DNA from 2 places in the Agarivorans aestuarii genome. Region 2 is predicted to be linked to the other one. Evidence: predicted binding sites of a transcription regulator. Region 2 holds the regulator's gene; the other holds the start of a gene.
What was found. Region 2 encodes FliA, which starts transcription of late flagellar genes. Its sites were predicted from a motif close to CTAAAGNTNNNNNNNNNNNNGCCGATA; they were not measured.
Positions count from the first base shown of each region.

Region 1: the regulator FliA is predicted to act here: its motif matches at 1,603-1,629, upstream of K5609_RS06775 (VC2046/SO_2500 family protein).

Region 1 covers NZ_AP023033.1:1,441,340-1,450,684, reverse strand. Annotated here, with positions in the region: gene K5609_RS06785 (YchJ family protein) at 1-185, shown strand, start outside; gene purU (formyltetrahydrofolate deformylase) at 214-1,050, shown strand; gene K5609_RS06775 (VC2046/SO_2500 family protein) at 1,047-1,577, opposite strand; tRNA gene K5609_RS06770 (tRNA-Tyr) at 1,742-1,825, shown strand; cyclic di-GMP riboswitch class I at 2,127-2,210, opposite strand; gene K5609_RS06765 (response regulator) at 2,380-4,035, shown strand; gene K5609_RS06760 (pentapeptide repeat-containing protein) at 4,171-5,151, shown strand; gene bamJ (BamJ family beta-barrel-assembly machinery protein) at 5,259-5,738, shown strand; gene K5609_RS06750 (cystathionine gamma-synthase family protein) at 5,811-7,046, opposite strand; gene iadA (beta-aspartyl-peptidase) at 7,140-8,282, opposite strand; gene K5609_RS06740 (ABC transporter permease) at 8,336-9,055, opposite strand; gene K5609_RS06735 (ABC transporter permease) at 9,065-9,345, opposite strand, start outside.
Region 2 covers NZ_AP023033.1:2,911,581-2,920,925, forward strand. Annotated here, with positions in the region: gene K5609_RS13540 (chemotaxis protein CheA) at 1-1,117, opposite strand, end outside; gene K5609_RS13545 (protein phosphatase CheZ) at 1,129-1,869, opposite strand; gene cheY (chemotaxis response regulator CheY) at 1,883-2,266, opposite strand; gene K5609_RS13555 (RNA polymerase sigma factor FliA) at 2,394-3,113, opposite strand; gene K5609_RS13560 (MinD/ParA family protein) at 3,106-3,999, opposite strand; gene flhF (flagellar biosynthesis GTPase FlhF) at 3,989-5,416, opposite strand; gene flhA (flagellar biosynthesis protein FlhA) at 5,454-7,565, opposite strand; gene flhB (flagellar biosynthesis protein FlhB) at 7,664-8,791, opposite strand; gene fliR (flagellar biosynthetic protein FliR) at 8,810-9,345, opposite strand, start outside.

The sequences.
Region 1 (9,345 bases), 1.5 Mb from region 2:
AGTTTAAAGCCCATTATCGCGAACAGGGTCAACGACAAATTTTGCACGAGCGCTCTAACTTTAAGAAGGTTAAAGAGCGTTGGTTTTATACTGATGGAGAATTCGCCCCAAAAGCCTTGGCGCGTAATTCAGCTTGCCCCTGCGGAAGCGGCAAAAAGTTTAAACAGTGCTGTAATAAATCTTAACTTTAAAACTGAATAAATCGAAAACACAATGGAAAGAAAAATTCTATTAACCGAATGCCCAGACGCAAAAGGTTTAATCTCAAGCATTACCAACATATGTGCTAAGCACCAGCTTAACATTATCAAAAACAACGAGTTTGTGGACAACGATGCCAATCGCTTTTTTATGCGTACGGTATTAGAAGGCTACTTTAACGACCAAACCTTACTCGCCGATTTAGATGGTGCTCTGCCCTCTGGCAGTACTCGCCGTTTAGAAAGTGCTGGGCGCAAACGCATCGTTATCATGGTAACTAAAGAAGCTCACTGTTTGGGCGATCTACTAATGAAGGCCGTTTACGGTGATATGGATGTAGAAATTGCCGCTGTAGTGGGTAACTACGATAGCCTGCGCAACTTGACGGAAAAGTTTGATATTCCTTTCCATCATATTAGCCATGTAGATTTAAGCCGTGAAGAGCATGAGCAACAAGTTATTGAGGTAGTGCAACAGTACCAACCAGACTACGTAGTACTCGCCAAGTACATGCGTATTCTAACGCCAGCTTTTGTAGAAGCCTTCAACAACAAAATCTTAAACATTCACCACTCATTTTTGCCTGCGTTTATTGGTGCTAAACCTTATAAACAAGCTTACGACCGAGGCGTAAAAATCATTGGTGCCACAGCTCACTTTGTAAACAATGATTTGGACGAAGGGCCAATTGTAGAACAACACGTTATTCATGTTGATCATACTTACAGCGCCGAAGAAATGGCCAAAGCTGGCCGAGATGTAGAAAAAGCGGTGTTGAGTAAAGCACTGCAACAAGTACTGGATGAAAAGGTGTTTGTATACGGAAACCGTACCGTGGTGTTTCGTTAATTAAAGTACTTAACGCTAAGTGGCTTTGAGTAATCGAAGCCACTTAGTAAGTTGTACATGTCACTCCCCTTCACTTCTTTATCTATTTCTTGCTGCGGATCAGGCTTAGCCACTTGGTGCTTTATCCGGCTTAACAAATCCACGTTGTTCATTACCTCGTGAGGTAAACCGTCAACACTGTCTTCTGCACACGCTGCATAACCGCCAAGCGCTTGCTCTAAGCGAATTCGCGAAGGCTCTCCAGCTTGCAGGTGCTTGCTCCAATTGGCTTGCACTGGAAACTCATCATCTAGCGCTTTAAGAGCACGAGCTTGAGCCAGTTGAAACTTATCACGTAAATCTTGCTGAACTTGCTCATAGTTTTGCTTTTGCATTGAAAACTGAGCTTGGTCACACACGTTTTGACTAAGCATACTGAGTAAAAGATGAAAGCGAGCTTGATCACCATGCAAGGCACTTTGGTTAAGCGTATCGCCCAACTGCAGTTCATCACATAAGCTACTTTGTCTAATTTGCTCAACTAACATATCGCTCCTCCATTACCTTTATAGCTATCGGAAAAGCTGGCTAAAACTTTAACAAATATCGGCTAAATGCACAGATAATAAGCAAACAGTAATCAGCCAATCAAAATGTCGTTTTTTTTGCTTTACAGCTCACCAAGTTCTGGTAATATGCCGCTCCACAAGCAGGAGGGGTTCCCGAGTGGCCAAAGGGAACAGATTGTAAATCTGTCGCGAAAGCTTCGGTGGTTCGAATCCACCTCCCTCCACCATATTGATAAAAAAAGACATCTTCGGATGTCTTTTTTTATACCTAAAATTTGGCTTAATGCTATTAATCGACGCACAGCAAAGTATTTAGTTAAGTGATAAGCAATAAAGAACAGAACAGCTCAAAACATCTTAGAAGCGACAGCGTTTGGAAACAAATGCATAACAAGGCGAGGCGGCAGAAACAAATACGCCAAGCTAATTTTAGCTTGGCGTTCCAACCAAATACGGAAAGTAATAAACGGTAAATAGACTAACTTACTAAGTAGAAAGATATACATTGTGCAAATCTAACCACTCAACTAAGGCGGTCCAGCCATCTTAAGGTTGCCCTAAAGACCTGTAACTTTCCGACCTTGGATCACTCCAAGTTTGGCTTTGACTCAGCGCTGATGAGACCAAAAGACTCACCAACACCTCAATATTAAATCAAGCTTGGCTGTTTTTGCAAGGTTTAATAGCAGATACTACTAAGGTGCTAACTGTCTATACTTACACTACTTTATCGCTTAGTAACTTATGCTAGGATAAGCCAAAAGGATTAGAACACTCAGTAATGGCAACGCAATATAATTACAGCGACAAGCAAATACTCATCGTTGATGACCAACGAGCCTTTCAGGTTATGCTTAAGGCGATGTTGCAAAACTTTGGTGCGACCGACGTTTATTTTGCAAATACTGGTGAAGCAGCTGTAAGAGCGTGCCGAAAGCGTAAATTTGATATCCTTCTAGTGGATTATAATTTAGGCACTGGCAAAAATGGCGGCCAACTATTAGAAGAGCTACGTGTTAGCGAATTGTTAGAAGTAGACGCCCTATTCTTTATCATTAGTGGTGACAATAACAAAAGCATGGTGCTTAGTGCTCTAGAAATGGAACCCGATGAGTTTATTACCAAGCCCTTTTCCCAATTTCAACTACACAACCGCTTGGCCCGTGCCAATCTTAAGCGACAAAGCCTGCGTGACGTTTACCAAGCATTAGCCAAAAAACAGTATCAGCAAGTTATTGAACTCTGTGATAAGCAAATTGAAGCTGAAAGCCGCTACAGCAATTATTGTCGAAATCTACGTGTTGAAGCGCAAATAGCCTTAGGTGAATACCAAGCCGCCAAAGAAGCATTAGAAGCCATATTAGAAGAACGAAAACAAACTTGGGCGAAAGCCACCTTAGGTCGTGTTCATCTTTTGCTTAAAGACAATAAAAGCGCCATTGAAACCCTTACTCGTTCTATCGCCGAGAGCCCATTGCTGCTCACTGGCTACGACTGGTTAGCACGCGCTTACCGAGCCGAAGGCGACCTAGATAAAGCCTTAGAAACCGTCTTAAAAGCCTCTAAGCTGGCAGTAAACAGTATCGAGCGACAACAGTTACTTGCCGAGTTGGCCATGGAGGCTGGTGATTTAACTCTAGCCAAAGAAACCTTTTCAACCATCTTGCAGCTTGCTAGGCGCTCTATCCATCGCGGCCCCCAACATCTATGCAATTATGTGCGCAGCCTAATCGACGAAGCACAAAGTGAAGATGATTTGTATCGAAAAAATCGCCTACTGCAAGAGGTTAACTCGGTGTTGTTTCATGCTAGACGTGAAGAAGGCAAAGACGAAGACTTTAATTTTGATGCCTTTGAAGGGATAAGCCAGGCTCGAGTGCACGCCACCAAAGGCGAATTAAACAAAGCCAAGCGATTGTTGTTTGATAGCCACGACGGTCTATTAGATGCGCCAAGCAAAGTAAGTGGTGAACTATTGCCTGACACCTTCTTAACCCTAAACTCTGTAGGTGAGTTTGAATATGCAATGCCCTTTGCCGAAGAATTAGAAAAGCGCGATAACATTGACCCTATGTCGCTATCCTCGGCGCACAAGGTATTAAAAGCCGAAGATTTTGAACTAAAGCTCGGCCAATTTCGTGAATACAACAAAATGGGTATTGAAGCCTACGAAGAAAACCGTTTTCACGAAGCCACTAACTATTTCGACAAAGCCTTACAAGTTGCCCCCGGTAACACCGGCGCAATTCTAAACAAAATCCAAGCGATTCTAAAACAACTTAATCAGTCGGAAAAAGGGCTTAGCGGGCAACTTTTAACTGACTGTAAAATAACCATTAAGTTGCTCGATGGTCTTAAATTAAACGACAACCACGCCGAACGTTACTCCACTTTAAAAAGTGAGTTTCAGCAACTAGGTAGCAGCAAAAAAAAGTAGCGGCTAAGATCTGTTAAGCCCACCTTTTAAGGCCGCTCGCAAAATCTTCCATTTGAAATACACTTAGCTTAAAGCCAGTGAATGAAACTGGCTAATAATCAAACTTTTGATTAATAGCTGGAGTGTTAGTTAAATATGGTGAAATGCGGTCAATGTCTGTATCAAGATAGTTCTGGCGCCAGCTGCAAGGAACCAGCTTTAGAAAGCGGTTTGTGTTTTTGGCATGACCCAGACGAGGACAAGTGTGGCGAAGAGATCAAAGAGAAGCTAGAAAACCATGCTAAAAACGGCGGTATGCTTCGAGGAATCAGCCTAAAAAAAGCCAAACTTGAAGGTATTGATTTAGTGCGTTACAACAGCAAACAGGGTTACGATTTCTCTGGTGCGGATCTCTACCGAAGTGACCTAAGAGGGGCCCATCTTTTTAATATCAACCTGCAAAACGGTAGCTTAATGAAAGCCGATTTACGGGGGGCTAACCTAAATCACGCCGACCTAACAAAGACCAACCTGCTCGGTGCCAAAATGGACCAATGTAAATGTGATAGCCTTTGCGTTGGCGAAAAAGTGCTTCAAGAGCAATTAGGTAGTGCCGCCGAGCAGCAACAAGATAAAGAAGCTATGGCCGATTACTACCAACAAGCCGAAGAAGTATATCGCTGTTTACGCAAAACAGCGGAGTCGGAAGGCTTGTTTACCACAGCAGGCGTGTTTTTGCGTAAAGAGCTCACTATGCGACGTTATCAAATGCCCAAATTCTCTTATCGACGCGGAATATCCAAGTTGGTTGATTTGGTATGCGGCTACGGAGAACTGCCCATTCGCGTGGTATACACCTCAATGCTAATCATTTTAAGCTGCGCAATTATCTACTCGTTTACCGGTATTCACTTCAACGGCAATATTGTTTCGCTTAGTGTTAACCAAAGCCTTGGGCAGAATGTGGTGGCGTTTTTTGAATGCCTATATTACAGCGTGGTCACATTTACTACGCTTGGTTATGGCGACTTCACTCCTGTTGGGCTTTCCCGCATGTTTGCTGCCATTGAGGCCTTTAGCGGTAGTTTTATTATTGCGCTATTTGTTGTGGTATTTGTAAAGAAAATGACCCGCTAGCGCTATTCAGGCTAGTTTTCTTAGATAAGCAGTGCTTTTTAACTAGCACTTTCGTAAAGTTAGATTAACATTTATCTTTTACTCAACATCCTAGTAAGGAATCGACTTTGAAATTTGTGGTTCTCGCTCTACTCGCTATTTTTGTGATTTTATTTATTCTTCGCGCCAATAATAACGCCAAAGCGGTTAAGCAAAACCGTCAGTTAGGCCACGACTTTCTCGCCGAAAACGCTCAAAAAGACGGTGTGATAACCACAGAATCTGGTTTGCAGTACCTAATATTGGAAGATGTTGTAGAAGGCGCTGAGAAACCTTCAGCAAACAGCACAGTAACCGTTCATTACCATGGAACTTTGTTAAGCGGCTTAGTGTTTGATAGTTCGGTAGAACGTCAACGCCCAGCTCAATTCCCACTAGGGCAAGTTATCGCAGGCTGGACCGAAGGCTTACAATATATGAGTGTGGGCGAGAAATTCCGTTTCTTTATCCCGAGTCAATTAGCTTACGGCGATCGGAGTGTGGCATCAATTCCTGCCGGCTCTGCCCTAATCTTTGAAGTGGAACTACTGTCGGTAGATAGTAAGTAAGCCTATCGGATATTTTAGGTAAGTGTATAAAGCCTTGGCATGACCAAGGCTTTTTTATATCTATTTTCTTTACTAGGAACGAGCTAATGCTTGCTCAAAGTCGCTGAGCAAGTCTTCAGTATCTTCAATACCAATTGAGCAGCGGATCATTGTTTCACTAATTCCCGAGGCTTGACGGGCCTCTATGCCCATTTCAAAGTAAATAGTTTGGGCTACAGGTAAAGCTAAGGTGCGATTGTCCCCTAAATGGGTGGCGTTAATCACGACATTGGTTTTATCCAAGAACTCTGTGCAGTTGATGCCATCCACTAAATCAAAGCTCACCAAAGCGCCATGGCGCTTAAACAGTTCACTGGCTCGTTGGTGCTGAGGATGCGATACCAAGCCCGGGTAATAAACCTTAGCGACTTTAGGATGCTCATCTAACATCTTGGCTAAGGCTAAAGCATTAGCGCATTGACGCTCCATACGAAGTGCCATGGTTTCTGCGCCAACCGATAATAAATGCGCCGCTTGTGAGCTCAAGGCACCACCAAAATCTCTTAGGCCTTTTTTCTTAATTTGGTTGATTCCCCACATACTTGGATCGCCACTGCGATAGCCTTCAAAGATATTGGGGAAGGTGCTCCAATCAAATAAGCCTGTATCACTTACCGAACCGCCCAGCGCATTGCCATGGCCGCCAACATACTTTGATAAAGAGGTAATGATTAAGCTGGCACCCACTGATTTAGGCTGAAAGAGGTAAGAAGAAGTTAAGGTATTATCAACGACGTAAACCAAACCTCGTTGCTCACATAGTTCGCCAATTCCCGCTAAATCTACAATCTGAGTGGCAGGATTAGCAATGGTCTCAACAAACACCATTTTGGTGTTGTCTTGGCAAGCCTGCTCCACCGCCTCGCTACTGGTAGCATCCACCAAGGTCACTTCAATGCCATATCCTTTTAAGGTGCCAAATATGCTGCTGGTGTTACCAAACAAGAATCGACTCGCAACAATATGGTCGCCGGCTTTTAGCAAGGTTAAAAACACCGTACCAATGGCTGCCATACCGGTACCAAATACTAGGCTGGCAATACTCTCATCAAGCATGGCAATTTTGCGTTGTAAGTAATCAAGAGTAGGCGTTGATTGACGAGCATAAGCATGGCCAACTTGCTTGCCTTGAAATACATCCACCAAGTCTTGGGTGGCGGCGTATCCATAAGGTACCGAGTTATGAATTGGTGCGTGAACAGCACCATCCTCTACGCCAGCTAAACGGTCACTGTGAACCAGCTGAGTTGTGAATCCTTTAAAGCTCATAGGGCTACTTCTAGTAAAAACTAAGTGCCGCTATTATGCCTTAGCCAAGGTTTAAAAACGAGCAGCCCTTAGTGAGAGTCTCTTTGGAAAACACTACTTAGTCCAAATGCTCTTACCCATAGCAAATACTTGTTTGATATCTAAGGACTGCTGGTCAAGTACCACTAAATCAGCGTCGAAGCCCATCGCTAATTGACCTTTGTTTTTTAAGCCCAAAATCTTCGCCGGATTACTAGTGATCACCGATAAAGCGATCTCTAAGGGCACTTGATAAGACTGAACAGCTTCTTTAGCAGCCAGATATAAACTCTCTAGTTTTCCCGCTTGCATACCCACTAACTCACCAGCATCATCAAACAGTGGTAAACTTGCGTTAGCATCTGAGCTAAAGCTCACTCGTTGCCAATCTAAGCCCTTATCAACAATGGTTTTAAGCGCTTTAGGGCAGCTTACCTCGCCTTCTTCGATAAACTGCGGAATAGTGCTAGTGGTGAAATCGATAGCACCGCCCTCACTCAAAAACGCTAGAGCGTCGTTAAACAAGGCCTGATTACGATTACAATGGGTAGGATAGAGCTGAGTGATTGATAAGTCAGATTGCTTAACAATCTCTCGCAGTAGATTTAATTTTCCTTTTCCATCACCAACGTGGAAAAAGCTAATACCTTTTTTACCCCCCAACAAGCCCGCTACGCGCGCCTCGGCGGCCACTTCGATAAAAGCCTGTACTGAGGCCTGACTGGCTCGATGATCAGCAATGGCTAGCTCACCTACACCTATCATCTCAGGAATTAATACAATGTCTTGCTCGATGCTTCCGGTGATGGTTTTAACCGGCAGATGATAGGATCCGGTATAGCAATAGCAACTTAAGCCCATGGCGCTTAACTCTCGTGCTTTACCTAATACTTGCGCTGGAGTACGAGTAACACTGTCGGTACCCAATGCGCCTACTAAGGTGGTAACCCCTGTGGGTGCCGCATCTTCAAAACTAAGCTCAGCTGTACGATAGCCAAAGCCCCCTTCACCACCGCCGCCGGTAAAGTGAACTAAGGCATCCACAAAACCAGGGGCTAAGATGTTGCCTGATAAATCAACGCTATCTACCAAGCCATGACTGGCCTTAAGCTCAATATTCGGGGCAACTTGCAAAATGCGACCATTAGCCACTAAAACATCCATTAAACCTAAGGCTTCTGGTGCGTACACCTGTGCATTTTTAAGTAAAGTGAGCATAGCTATCTTCTTAACTCCAAACAAAAAAGGGGCCAAGGCCCCTTTTATAAAACTTAACTTAGCGGCCGTAAATGGCGATGCCAACGTTTTTCCCAATGTTTGAAGCCAAACACCAGCAAAAAGGTTACCGATAAGTATATAAGTGCGGCGAAAGTAAAGGCCTCAAAGGGAGCGTAATATTTAGCATATACGTCACGGGCTGCACCGGTAAGGTCAATAATCGTTACCACACTAGCAATGGAGCTAGCATGCAACATAAAGATCACTTCGTTGCTGTAAGCAGGTAACGCGCGGCGTAGTGCGCTAGGCAAAATAATTCGGCGCATCGCTTTACCGTTAGACATGCCGTAAGCTTTAGCCGCTTCAATTTCACCTCGCGGTGTAGCAACGATGGCTCCACGGAAAATCTCCGTTGTATATGCAGCAGTGTTCAATACAAAGGCCAATAAACAAGGATAGAATGCTTCGCGAACTATCGGCCAGAACATTGAATCTTGAATGCCCTCAATGTAAGTCACACCGTAATAAATGATGTAAAGCTGAATCAGTAAGGGAGTACCACGAAATACATAGGTAAATATCCAAACACTGCGACTAATTAGTACGTTGTCTGAGGCCCGCATAATAGCCAAGGGAATAGCTAGTATTAACCCCAGAATTAGCGATAAGAACACTAATTGAACGGTCATGACTAAACCGTCCCAATACCCTAACACCGTGGTTAGTGTGAATATGTCGTTATTGGCGAGTAAGTTCTCGATAGTTTCATACATAAGACGCGCTTACCTCACCGTGCCAGCACTAAAACGAATCTCTAATCGTTTCAGAAAAATTTCGGAAACACTAGTAAGTGCTAGATAGACAAAGGCAACCGGAATGAAGAATAAAAACGGCTCATGCACCGCACCCGCAGCTTCTTTCGCCAGGCGCACCATGTCGGCTAAACCAATTACTGAGACCAAGGCAGTGGTTTTAACCAAAACCAACCAATTGTTACCAATACCAGGAATTGCGTGACGCATCATTTGCGGTACAGTGATACGGCGAAACACCTGTAAGCTGC
Region 2 (9,345 bases):
TCACCACATCCAAGTTAGCGGTGGCTTTAGACATATCTTCATCGTTGCTATTAAGGCCCAAGCTTACTAAGCGGTTTCGCACCAGTACCAGCTCACCAACCATATTCATAATATCGTCAAGCGTGCGGGTATCTACGCGAACTGTCGTTTCACCTTGAGGCACAGCTTGCTTGGCTGGCGCTTTTGCAGGCTCTTGTTTGGCAGGAGCAGCCTTAGCAGCAGGCTTGGCCGGTGCTGCTGGTTTAGCAGGCACTTTGGGGCTAGCTTCAATTTTAGCGGCAGGCTTAGGTGTTGCTTTTGCCGGTGTCACCTTCGCGTCTGGGGCTTTACCAGCACCATGTAATTGGTCTAGCAGCTTCTCAAATTCGTCGTCGCCAATTTCATCACCGTTTGAGCTAGGTTTCGCTGCTGGGGCGACTGGCGCTGCAGGTTTACTAGCACTTGGAGCTTTTGAACCATGAAGTTCATCCAACAGTTTTTCAAATTCATCATCTGAAATATCACCATCGCTAGCGGCTTTTTGCACTGGTGCTGCGGGCGCAGGTTTTGGTGCGGCGTCAGGAGAAGGAGCCGCTGAGCCATGCAGCTCATCGAGCAAACGCTCAAACTCATCATCGGAAATTTCGTCAATATTGCCGGCATCGGCACTTGGCGCTGCAGTAACAGGCTCTGGCTCTGGCTCTGGCTCTGGCTCTGGCTCTGGCTCTGCAGCCACTTCGTCGGCGGACTCTGGTTGAGACAATTGATGCAAGCTGTCAATCAACTCAGGAGACGCAGGTGTTAAAGGCTCACGCGCCTGAACTTGAGCAAACATATCATTAACAGAATCTAGCGCTTCGAGAATTACATCCATTAGCTCAGGCGATACACCTCTTCCGCCATTGCGCAGGGTATCAAAAATATTCTCCGCACCATGACAAACATCAACCAACTCGGTTAATGACAAAAAGCCTGCCCCACCCTTAACGGTATGGAAGCCACGGAATATGGCATTTAACAAGTCACTGTCATCTGGACGTTTTTCTAAATCAACCAGCTGTTCAGACAGCTGCTCAAGGATCTCCGCCGCTTCTACGAGAAAGTCTTGTAAGATGTCTTCATCTACATCAAACGACATGCGCTACTCCCTTAAAATCCTAAACTAGACAATAAGTCATCAACATCATCTTGATCGTTAACAACGTCGTCCCTTTGCTCTTTATTTAATATTGGCCCTTCGGCTTCAATAGCAGATTTAGTCACTTTATTATTTTCTACTACTTCGACGTTTTCATTTCCAAACAAGGTAAGCATTTCAACCAAGCTTTCTTCCACCTCTTGCACCAAGGTGATTACCTTACGAATCATCTGACCGGTTAAATCTTGGAAATCTTGAGCCATCAATATTTCGGTTAACATGCTACGTAGTTTATCGGCATTTGCTGAAGAACTATTAAGGAAAATATCGATTTGGTGACATAGCGCCTTAAATTGGCCGATTTCAATTCTTCGTTCCATCAAACTTTGCCATATAGGCATGATACTGTTGATTTCGTTAGTTAATTGATCGGCAATTGGAAGGCCAGACTCTACTGCGTCCATGGTTTTATTGGCTGCTTGATCGGTCATCTCTATCACATAGTTTAACCGCTCTTTAGCGTCTGGTATTTCTTGATTAGCTAACTCGTTAATTCGAATATCGAGTTTAAATTCATTTAAAGAGTCATGAAGCTGACGAGTGAGCTGCCCAACCTTATCAAATAGCAGATTAGCTTTTGGAGCACAAAGCTCACTAACAAGTTGATTCGCCTCGGCGACATTTCCTTCTTCAAGTAGCGCAACCAAAGATTTGGCGTCGGCTAATGAAATAATCGGAGTATCTGTGCTCACGCATCTTCCTTTCTTATTGTAGTCTTTCGAAAATCTTATCTAGCTTCTCTTTTAGCGTGGCTGCAGTGAAAGGTTTAACAATATATCCATTTACGCCGGCTTGAGCAGCTTCAATGATCTGTTCACGTTTTGCTTCGGCAGTTACCATTAAAACAGGTAGGTGAGACAAACTTTCGTCGGCACGAATATTTTTCAATAGATCAATGCCTTCCATTCCAGGCATGTTCCAATCAGTTACCACAAATTCGAAATCGCCGCCTTTAAGCATAGGTAATGCGGTATTTCCGTCATCGGCTTCATGAGTATTGTTGAAACCAAGATCTCTAAGTAGGTTTTTAATAATCCTTCTCATCGTTGAAAAATCATCAACAACCAGAATTTTCATATTTTTATCCAAGGTACGTCCCCCAACAGGATGTTTTACAAGCCACTAATTAGGCCAAAAATTTATGTAATATAGATATTATGCCTTAATAAACACAATTTTAGTCCATCTTTTACAAGAAATGTAAGGATGAATTTCTCTATTGTGTCCAATCTCGCATTCGAGTTTTAACTCGAGCAAGCGCTTGACTATGAATTTGACTGACTCGGGACTCGCTTACGCTCAATACTTCACCAATTTCTTTTAGGTTAAGTTCTTCATCATAATAGAGGGACAAAACCAGTGCCTCTCTCTCTGGAAGGCCTTTAATGCACTCGGCAAGAGATTGCTGAAAGCGTTGGTTAGCAAAACCTTCAAAGGGTCGGTTTAGCTCTCGGCTTTCTTCACTTGATATAACGTCTTCACTGACACCTAGGTCGTCGATACCTAAAATGCGTCCGCAATTTACATCAGACAACATTGAATGGTATTCGCTCAGGCTTACCCCAAGCTTTGCTGCAACCTCGGCGTCTTTTGCGTCACCGTTTTTTTCTTTCTCAACCTCAGCGATTGCGTCACTGATGGCGCGGCTGTTTTTGTGCACCGAACGCGGCACCCAATCGCCTCGACGAATTTCGTCAAGCATAGAGCCACGAATGCGAATGCCGGCGTAGGTTTCGAAGCTGGCGCCTTTTGAACCATCAAAGTTACGCGCGGCTTCGATTAAGCCAATCATTCCTGATTGGATCAAGTCATCAACAATCACGCTAGCCGGAAGCCTAGCCATTAGGTGATGGGCTATCCGTTTGACCAAGTTTGCATGGCGCTCCACCAAAACATTAGTGTCATTAGCGCTGGCATAAGCGGCAACTTTATTCACTAAGCTGTTCTCTATTTTTACGTTGTCCAAATTCGAGAAGGTTCTCGATGAAAAATTCTAAATGTCCACCTGCTTGTTCAGGAATAGGCCAAGTAGAACCCTTGCTTGCTAACGAGCGAAACGCCAAAGATGCAGGAGACTTTGGATAGGCCTCTACCACTACTCGCTGCTTTCTCACGGCTAAGCGCACGTTATTGTCATAAGGAATACAAGATACTAGTTCGAGTGTAGCATCCAAGAAACGATCGGTTACTCGCGTAAGCTTAGCAAACAGCTCTTGGCCTTCGCGTAAACTTCGCACCATGTTTGCTACCACTTTAAATTTGTATACACCGTGCTGGTTTGAAAGCAGCTTTATTAGCGCATAAGCATCGGTAATAGAGGTTGGCTCATCACACACCACCACTAGAATGTCTTGAGAGGCTTTGGCAAAGCTTAACACCATGTCGGAGATACCCGCTGCGGTGTCAACCAGCAATACATCAATGGGTGTTTTCATGCTGCTAAAAGCACGAATAAGCCCAGCGTGTTCCGCAGGACTGAGCTCCACCATTGATTGAGTACCAGAAGTAGCCGGCGCGATTAAAATCCCATTAGGCCCTTTAACTAATACTTCATCTAAGGTGCACTCGCCGGACAAAACATGAGATAAGTTTTTGGTCACACGTAAACCAAGCAGCACATCTACATTTGCTAGGCCTAAGTCGGCATCTAGCACCATTACGCGCTTACCTTGCGCAGCCATGGCTATGCCCATGTTAAGAGTAACGTTAGTTTTACCTACGCCCCCTTTGCCGCCCGTTACAGCGATGACTTTTACATTGTTTTTTTGTTGCATCATTCTTAAGCCGCTAGCTTGGTCAAATTCATTGTCTTTAGAATACATCTGAAACCTTTTGTTGTTCGGTTTCACTAAACCAGAAATGTTGCTGGCTTTGCTTATCGATAACCGATAATGCTTGTTCAATTAGTTGGGTAGGCGCAGCTACCGCAATATCTTCAGGCACTTGTTGGCCGTGAGTAACGTAACTTATTGGTAAGGCATGGCGCAAGGTTACATTTAACACTTCGCCTAATGCCAAGCTTTCATCTAATTTGGTAAGTATGGTACCAGCTAAAGGAATTCGCTGAAATTGGTTCACAGTTTCTTCAATTACCCGACGCTGCGCATTGGCCGACATTACCAAGTAGTTGCGAATATTCACCCGGCTGTTTTTTACTAACTTATCTAATTGCTCGTGTAAGCGAAGATCACGTTGGCTCATGCCTGCGGTATCAATAAGCACTAATTTTTTGTCTTTAAACTGATAAAGCAACTGTGAAAGCTCTTCTTCATCGTTGGCGACTCGAACTGCACAGCCCATGATTTTGCCATAAGTGGCAAGTTGCTCATGGGCGCCAATACGGTAGGTGTCGGTAGTAATCATCGCCACACTTTCGGCGCCATGGCGCATCGCAAACTGTGCGGCTAACTTAGCAATGGTGGTAGTTTTGCCTACGCCTGTTGGGCCAAGCAAGGCAATTGCTCCACCCTTTAATAAAATCTCGTCCTGGCCAACCGGCAGTTGATTAACTAATAGTTCACGTAAATGCTGCCAACCTTCTTGAACACCCAGTTCTTCAGGGATATATCCAGCGATTTGGTCTGCCATATCTTCATCAAAACCAACTAGTTGCAATTGTTTAATTAACATCGCTCGCACCGGCTCTTGACGTTCAACTTCCTGCCACATTAATCCAGAGACTTGATGCTCAAGCAGTTTACGCATCGCAGCCATTTCTTTCTTAAGCTCGCCGACTTCGTTACCTGCTGCAGCGGATGCAGGGCTTGCTGGCTGGCCGCCAAGTGAGGTATTACTTGGTTTGCTGGATAAAGAGCCTTGCTGCGCCCAACCTTGTTGTTGAGCTAAAGAGCGTGGAGCTTGAACAGTGCGAGGTCGCTGTTGTTGCTGTTTTTGCTGAGACTGTTGCAAGTTTTCTTTCTGACGCTTTTGATGGCGCTGCATAAAGTTGGTTAGGTTATCTTTCAAACTGGCATTTTCGTCAAAATCATGACTAGGGTGCTGTTTTGTTGGCGCCTTTTTGGCTGTGCCAGCATTCATAGACGACAATTTGACGCTGTCTTCAGGCAATTCTCTATCGCTTTTAGACACAGCTTGTTTAGTACTGGAAGGTTCGACCGCAGCAACAATTTCTATGCCACCAGTCACCTTTTTGTTGGACATGATAACCGCATCACTGCCTAGTGTTTCCTTCACTTCGGCTAGTGCTGTTCGCATATCTTTTGCAAAAAAGCGTTTCATTTTCACTGTTCACCTTCCTTTTGCTAATCCGCTGAGGCTACTGCCCTACTGAACTCACAATTCGTATTTGTTTATCTTCTGGCACTTCTTGGTAAGACAGAACCCTTAATGCAGGCATTGCTGTTTTAACAAATCGAGACATACTTGAACGCAGTATGCCCGAGGTTAATAAGATAGCGGGTTGACCAGCCATTTCTTGGTTTTGACACGCCTCCGTTAATGATACTTGGAGTTTCTCTGCCAAACCTGGCTCCATACCTGCGCCATCGTTTCCTGCCGCTTGCATAGACTGATGCAATATCTGCTCCAAGTCTGGAGACAAGGTTATTACTGGTAGTTCGGCTTCGCTGCCAATCAACTCTTGAACGATCAAACGTTTTAAGGAAATACGACAGGCGGCGGTAAGAATATCGGGATCTTGGCTCTTAGGTCCATATTCAACCAAGGTTTGAACAATACTGCGAACGTCACGAATCGGCACGCCCTCATTCAATAGGTTTTGCAGTACCTTAACCACCGTAGACAGGGTCATCGTATCAGGCACTAAGCCTTCAACCAGTTTCGGTAGATTACCGCCTAGCATATCAAGTAGGTTTTGAACTTCTTCGTGACCCAGTAGGCTTGAGGCATTGTTAGTAAGAAGCTGACTTAAGTGGGTCGCTACAACCGTGGCCGAGTCAACAACGGTATAACCTAGGGTTTGCGCATGTTCACGCTGCTCAGTAGCCACCCAAGCGGCTTCTAGGCCAAAGGCTGGATCGGTAGTAGCTTGGCCTTCAATTTTACCAAATACCTGACCAGGGTTAATCGCCATTTCTCGATCGTGGAATACTTCCGACTCACCGTAAGTCACGCCCATTAAGGTTATCCGATACTGGTTAGGACCTAAATCTAGGTTATCTCGAATATGCACGGCAGGCACAAGAAAACCTAAATCTTGAGATAGCTTCTTACGTACGCCTTTAATACGCGCCAATAATTCGCCACCTTGAGATTTATCCACCAATGGGATTAGACGATAGCCCACTTCAAGACCAATCACATCAACCGGTTGAACATCATCCCAACCTAACTCTTTTGGCTCACTGCTTACATTAGAACTCGAGGAAGCTGGCTGTAATGCTGTCTCGGAAGCTTTTTTAGCATCGCCTTTATGGCGCATCCACGCAGCGCCTAAACATACCGCTGCACAGGTCAAAAAGGCCAAATGAGGCATACCAGGAACAATGCCCATAATGAAAAGAATCGAGCCACAAATAATCATTACCCGTGGATCTTTGAACATTTGCATGCTCACTTGCTCGCCCATATCCGCTTCGGTATTTTGGCGAGTAACCACTAAGGCAGCTGCAATAGACAACAGTAAAGACGGGATTTGCGCTACGAGGCCGTCACCAATGGTTAATAGGGTGTACACCTCTGCAGCTTGGGCGAAGCTTAAGTCATGCTGCGCCACACCAATAATAAAACCACCCAAAATGTTGATGAAAAGAATTAAAATACCAGCTATGGCATCACCTTTCACGAACTTACTGGCACCGTCCATTGAACCGTAAAAGTCAGCTTCATTGGTTACGTCGGCGCGGCGCTCTCGGGCTTGTTCTTGATCGATAATGCCAGCATTTAAATCTGCATCAATCGCCATTTGCTTACCTGGCATAGCATCTAAGGTAAAACGGGCACTTACTTCTGCGATACGGCCAGCACCTTTTGTTACCACTACAAAGTTGATAATCATTAAAATCAGGAATACCACCAAACCAACAGCATAGTTCCCGCCAATAACCACCGAACCAAAAGCTTCAATGACATTACCTGCAGCATTTCCACCATTATGTCCTTCTAATAAAACGACACGGGTAGAGGCAACATTTAAGGCTAAGCGTAATAAAGTAGCAATTAGCAGCACGGTAGGAAATACCGCGAAATCCAGCGGACGTTTGGTATAAACAGCAACCAACAACACCACTAAAGCAAGCGAGATATTGAAAGCAAACAGAATATCCAATAGCCATGCGGCCATCGGCAACACCACCATGCCTAAAGTAGCTAGCACTACCATAGGCGTGCCAAAGCCCTTTATAACGTTGATATCAACTTTTTTTAGATCTTGAAGCTTAAAGCTGGTGAGGCGATTGATGATTTCCATAAATGACGAAATACTGACTTCCTAACAACTGATGGAACAAGAAAAGCAATAACTGAGCCAACCACATGAAACGCACTAATGAAGTGCTGAAACTGAGTCTAATATCTCAAGTCATCTGGAATAGGAAGATCATCAACAACCGGTTTAGGACGTTTACCTTTACCTTTGCGGTATTGCTCAAGCTGGAAAACAAAGGCAAGTACTTGGGCCACTGCGACGTACAGCCCCTCTGGAATATCGTGGCCAAGCTTAGTGGTGTGATACAAGGAACGAGTTAACGCAGGCGCTTGCATCAGGGGAACATCATAGTGACGCGCAATTTCGCGAATTTTCATGGCTACTTCATCTACCCCTTTAGCCACTACTTTTGGCGCCCCACTGCCGTTACTGTCATATTTTAGCGCAACTGAAAAGTGTGTCGGGTTAGTAACAACTACATCGGCCTGAGGCACGTCGGCCATCATCCGGCGAGCAGCCATTTCCATTTGTAAACGGCGGATGCGCCCTTTTACTTCAGGGCTACCCTCCATGTTCTTGTGCTCGTCTTTCACTTCCTGCTTAGACATTTTAAGCTGCTTGTTGTGATTCCAGATTTGGTAAGGCACATCAATAATCACAATAATAATTAAGCTACAAACTAAGGCTAACAACATCCATTGCAACATATCCAAAGCATTAACAATAGAGCCAGGAATAGACTGCATGCTAAGCGTAAGAATCTCAGCAAACTTCCATTGAAGTACAAACCACACTACTCCAGCAATAACCGCCACTTTGGCAATGCTTTTAATAAACTCAACAAAAGCTTGAAGGCCTAGCATCCGTTTGAAGCCTTGAATGGGTGACATTTTACTGGCTTTTGGCCTTGCCGCTTCCCAGCTAAATGGCATGCCTCCTAATAGGGTATTGCCAATCAGCGCAGCTAAAGTAATAAACCCCATGATCCATATAAGTGGTTTAAACAATAGCCAGCCCATAATGCCTAAGTTTTTTAGCATGAGGTTTACGTCAAAAACTTCGTCTCGACTCATCACAAAAGCGGTTTGGAAAACCTTGACCATCGATTCAGCCAGCATTCCGCCAAATGCCATGATGGCTAAGGCTGCACTTATGAGTACTGCAGCGGTGCCTAACTCTTTAGAACGGGCTACTTGCCCTTTATTACGGGCGTCTTCGAGTTTTTTCCCTGTGGGGTCTTCGGTTTTTTCTTGATCGTCGTCTGCCATAGTAAATAGGCCCTTGGTTTAACAACCAATCAGCAGCATGTCACATGCCAAGCTGCGGCCAACCTCCCACTGACGTTGAAAATGCGCCAAAAACCCACCAATGGTGAGCCAAAGAATGAATAAACCAAACAACATACTTACCGCAAAACCAATACTAAAAATATTTAGCTGTGGAGCTGCTCGCGTCATAATACCGAAAGAAAAGTTTACCAGTAACATTGCAACCACAGAGGATATAGATAGCGCTAAAGCAGCCAAAAATAACTGCGAATACCACCCGGCCAGCAATTGATAATCTAAGCTACTTAAGCCGTTCATCCCCACCGGTAGCGTTTCAAAACTCATGGCGATTAAGGTAATTAACTGTAAATGGCCGTCGATGGCTAAGAACAATAAGGTTGCTAAGAGTAAATAGAATTGACCAACAACCGGAGTACTTTGGCCGTTATTTGGATCAACCATGGACGCAAAACCTAAGCTGGTTTGCATCGCAATAATTTGTCCTCCTACCACAAACGTTTGCATCAACAGTTGTGAAATAAACCCAATGGCAG